2 regions of the Nocardioides sp. WJ219 genome follow, and region 2 is predicted to be linked to the other one. Evidence: predicted binding sites of a transcription regulator. Region 2 holds the regulator's gene; the other holds the start of a gene.
The links. The regulator LexA, encoded in region 2, represses DNA repair genes until DNA is damaged. The targets are predictions, from matches to a motif close to TCGAACANNTGTTCGA.
Positions count from the first base shown of each region.

Region 1 (2,396 bases), on a different contig from region 2:
AGGTTGTCGAGGGCCGTGCGCCCGCCGTCGGCTCAGTGGCGGATGTGGTGCGCGTGGCACATCACGGGCGGCCGGGCACACCCGGGGAACACGCAGTGACGGTCGCGGGCGATGAGCGCGATCCACAGGGCCAGGGTGACGAGCCGGTGGGCGCGGCCGACATCGAGGAGCTGGCCCTGGGAGCCGAGGCAGACCGGGATGATGTCGGCGTCGCAGGCCAGGCGGCGTACGGCGGCCGCCGAGAGCGTGAGTCCGTCCTCGGTGACCGCAGGCCCGGTACCCGTGGCGCGACGCAGCCGTTCGAGGTCGATCAGGACCGCCACCCTCGGCCGAGCGCCGTGGCCGCTCGGTTGGCGGTCGGTGTCGAGCGAGTGCTGCGCGACCTCGACGAGCGCGTCCCACAGGCGCGCGCCGTGGTCGCGGGGGTCCTGCTGAGGTGACGCGGACGGGTCGTCGGTGTCGGACGCCGGCTCGGGCTTGGTCAGCGGGATCAGTGCCGCACGCAGCACGGCGGCGTCCTCGATCGAGCCGCGACCCTTGACCCGTACGCCGCCCGCCGCGTCGTCGGCGAGCGAGAGGAACCGGCCGAGGTGAGCGGCACGCTCCTCACGGGCGAGCTCGGACTCGGCCTGCCGCTCGGAGCGGTCGGGATCGACCACCTCGACCAGGTGGCGGGCGGCCTTGCGGAGCTCGGTGGCGTTGAGGCGCGAGGCCTCCTCGAGCAGCGCCTGCTCGCCCTGCTCGCGCAGGGCCGGGCTGGTCGGGAGCTGGTCGACCGCGTCGCACACGATGCCGGCCTGGACCGGCGAGACCTCACCGGCCGCGAGGGCGGACCAGGTGGCCTCGCACGCAGTCGTGAGGGCCTTGGCGTGCCCGACCGCACGGCGGGCCTCCCCCACGGTCAGCCCGGCGAGGTGGGCGTACCAGTCGTGCGTCGAGGTCCACGCCAGCTGACGCCGCGGCAGCTCGCGGTGGTCGATCTCGGCGAGCATCCGCGCCCGCACCGCACCGGCCTTCGCGACCAGGTCCTCGAGCGCCCGCACGCCGTCGAGCAGGTCCTCGTCGGCGGTGGCCGCCCAGAGCCGATCACCCAGCGCGCCGATCTCCGACCCGGCGGCCTCGAGGACCGCGGCCGGCGTGGCCGGCGAGGTGAACGACATGGGACTGCCTGACGAGTCGAACGTCGCCCGGGGACCCACCCGCCGGGACTTCACAGGACCTCGATGCCAGCGCGCCACCCGCGACGAGCTCCGGAGCACACCCGGAGGACTACTGCATCTCTTGGTGACGCGGACGCCACCGTGCTTGTCTATTAGAACACCTGTTCGGAGTCCGCGCAAGGCTCACGGATGCCGCATTCGCGACGGAATGACCCACCGGGATCAGTCGCAGCGCGGTGCTCAACTGCTGTTGAGCGCCGCACGATTTTCACGCACCCCCGGAAGACGGTCAATGGCTGCAAGATCTGGAAACGACCTCCGGCCGTCTATCGCTGCCCCTCAGATCCACCCCGGACTCGCGGACCTTACAAACGGTGCAGGTGCTGGGACTCTGCCGAAGTGGCTGCTGTCCCTCCGACGTCAAACGCCAGGTCGCAGCCGTCTTAGCGCGGAGAACTTCGCTCCTAAGGGTCAGGTGTGTGGAGGAACTTTTCCCAAGCGACGTTCTTGTTGAAGACGTACGCAGCAAACGAGATCGTGGCGGTGCCAACCAGGATGATGATTGGGTTCCACGCTGAGTAGTCGTACCCTTTGATATCTCGGAGGGGTGTGCTCGGTAACGCCAATGCCCATACCGCGAAGGCCAGGCACGCAGCGCAGATGTCGAAGTACGGCACCTTGAACTTCCCCGTGGGCCGCGCGTTCCTTTGTGCCCGATAGCCGAGGCCCAGGGTCATGACAAGGGTGGCCAGCACCATGATCACCAACACTGCCCATGGCCCACTGAAGTCCGCTTCGTGGAACTTCTTGCCCACGGGCGGCTTAACGTCGCCCATAGCCGCCAGGACAGCGATGTAAATGGTAATCGCCTCCGTGGGGACGTACTTCACCAATTGTGCTACGAAGTTGGAGTTCACGGAGCCGGAGGCGCTTGACGAGACGGCGCTCTTACCCGCTTCCGTGCCTTTCGCGGTTGCCTCATCCTTGCTCGAGCCGCTCTCGACTGCCGCAACGGCCGCCTCCGCGGACCTCCGCGCCACAACTTCGCTATGGCTAGCGGCCGGCGCTCCAGGCGCGAGACGTAAGGCACTATCTTGAGCGATTGACGAGATGCTCATTCTGGGTCCTTCCGTTAGAGCTGAAATCGTCATTATTCCTCGGCCGAGCGACGTTTGGAATAGTCACAACGGCCAAAACAGCACATGTGCCTGCCCTAAGCCTTCAGGCATGTGGAAC
Region 1 is NZ_JBZUJV010000005.1:368,347-370,742, forward strand. It holds gene AC4MBH_RS14770 (DUF222 domain-containing protein) at 33-1,160, opposite strand; gene AC4MBH_RS14775 (hypothetical protein) at 1,625-2,050, opposite strand.
Region 1: a site for LexA is predicted at 1,314-1,329, ahead of AC4MBH_RS14770 (DUF222 domain-containing protein). Genes of this name have one in related genera too.

Region 2 (2,396 bases):
GTGCGCGTCCTGCAGGTCGGGGTCGGTCTTGTACTGCGCGTGCCGCTGCCGGTAGTCGGCGAGCGAGACCATCTCGCGGGCCGGCACGTGCTTGCGGACGTCGACGTCGCCCTGGCCCATGCCGTACTTGCCGGGCGCGTACTCGTAGAGGTAGTCGCCCAGGTGCAGGACGGCGTGCAGGTCGTCGCGCGCGGCGATGCCGCGGTAGGCGGCGAAGAACCCGGCCTGCCAGTTGGCGCAGGACACGACCCCGAAACGGAGGTTGCGCGGCGTCGCCGTCGGGGCCGGCGCGGTGCGCATCCGACCGGTGCGGCTGCGGGTTCCGCCGAAGCCGAAGCGGTAGTAGTACCAGGTGGCGGGCTTGAGGCCGCCGACGTCGAGCTTGACCGTGTGGTCGCGGTGCGGTCCGGTGGCGAACGTGCCGCGCCGCAGCACCGTGCGGAAGTCCTTGCGGGTCGAGACCTCCCAGGTCACCTTCACCTTGGGCCCCTTGCCCGACCCCGGCCTGCTGGCCGCGGTCGGGGTGACCCGGGTCCAGATCAGCACCTTGCTCGGCAGCGGGTCGCCCGAGGCGACCCCGTGCCGGAAGTAGCGCCCGCCGGCGGGAGCGGCCTCGGCGGCGTCGGGAGCGAGGGTGGTCAGGGCGGCGCCGGCGGAGCCGGTCGCCAGGACGGTACGTCGCCGTACTCCTGCGGGTGTCGTCACAGAACTACCCAACGACCCCGACGCCCCCGGGTCATGGCAATCGACGCATCGTGACCGTCTGTTCACCTGACGTACCCCGACCGACGGCGGCTGAGGTGCGAGCGCAGCGAGCCTCGAAGCCCCCGTCGCCCAGGACGGTGGTTGAGGAGGTTGCGCTAGCAACCGTCTCGAAACCACGACTCGCTTCGGCCCACCGTGGGTCGGTCCCGGCGTCGTGCCTCAGACCTTGCGCAGCACCGCGGTGACGACGCCGAGGATCGAGGCGTGGGTGCCGTCGATCGGGTCGAAGGCGGGGTTGTGGGGGAGCAGCCAGACCTGGCCGTCCTTGCGCTGCAGCGTCTTGACCGTGGCCTCGCCGTCGATCATCGCGGCGACGATCTCCCCGTTGTTCGCCGTCTGCTCCTGCCGGACCACGACGTAGTCGCCGTCGCAGATCGCCGCCTCGATCATCGACTCGCCCGAGACCTGCAGCAGGAACAGCTGCCCGTCGCCGACGAGCTGCTGGGGGAGCGGGAAGACCGACTCGAGGTTCTCCTCGGCCAGGATCGGGCCACCGGCGGCGATCCGGCCGAGCAGGGGCACGTTGACCGGCGGGACGGCGACGTCGCCGATGCCGGTCTCGTCGTACGTCGTCTCCTCGGCGCTGCCGAGCGAGCGGCGGGCCGCCATCACCTCGGGCAGGAACACCTCGAGGGCGCGCGGCCGGTTGGGGTCGCGCTTGAGGTAGCCCTTCTGCTCCAGCACCCGCAGCTGGTGGGCCACGCTGGAGGTGCTGGTCAGGCCGACGGCCTGGCCGATCTCGCGCATGCTCGGCGGGTAGCCCCGGTGCTCGATGCTGTCCTTGATGTGCGCCAGCACGCGCTGCTGGCGCGGGGTGAGCCCGGTGGCGTCGGCGGGGCCGTCGGGCAGCTCGGAGACCTTGGCGCGGGCGGTGTCACGGGTCGTGTCGCGAGGGCTGGGCATGGCGTCAGGTTCCCATCGATCCCCGACGATTTCAAACAGGTGTTCGAACGGCGTGTCGCGCCCGGTTCCTGGGAGGATCCACCCATGAGGACCTCCCAGCGCACCTCCGCCGTCGTCACCGGCGCGGCCCGCGGCATCGGCCGCGCGGTCGCCGAGCAGCTCGTCGCCGCCGGCCACGACGTCGTGGTCACCGACGTCGACGCCGACGGCGTGGCCGCCACCGCCGCCGAGATCGGCGCCACCGGGATCCCGCAGGACGTGCGCGACCCCGCCTCCCACCGCCGGGTGGCCGAGGTCGCCCAGGCCCGCGCCCCGCTCGGGGTCTGGGTCAACAACGCCGGCGTCGCCCACGAGGGCGACCTCGTGACCCTCACCGACGACCAGGTGCAGCGCACGGTGGAGGTCAACGTGCTCGGCGTGCTGTGGGGGATGCGCGCCGCCCTCGACGCGTTCGGCCCCCGCGGGACGGGCGACGTCGTCAACGTGGCGTCGCTGTCGGGCCTCGGCCCGGTGCCCGGGCTGTCGGCGTACGCCGCCACCAAGGCCGCGGTCGTCTCGATCACCGGCTCGGTCGCCATCGAGGCGCCGGCCGGGGTGCGCGTCCACGCGGTGCTCCCCGATGGCGTCACCACCGCGATGGTCGAGGAGATGGCCGACGGCACCGGCAAGCGGCTGGTCGCCTCGGGCGGTCGGATGCTGACCACCGACGAGATCGCGACGGCGGTCGC
Region 2 is NZ_JBZUJV010000003.1:615,398-617,793, forward strand. It holds gene AC4MBH_RS10805 (alkaline phosphatase D family protein) at 1-705, opposite strand, end outside; gene lexA (transcriptional repressor LexA) at 925-1,668, opposite strand; gene AC4MBH_RS10815 (SDR family oxidoreductase) at 1,753-2,396, shown strand, end outside.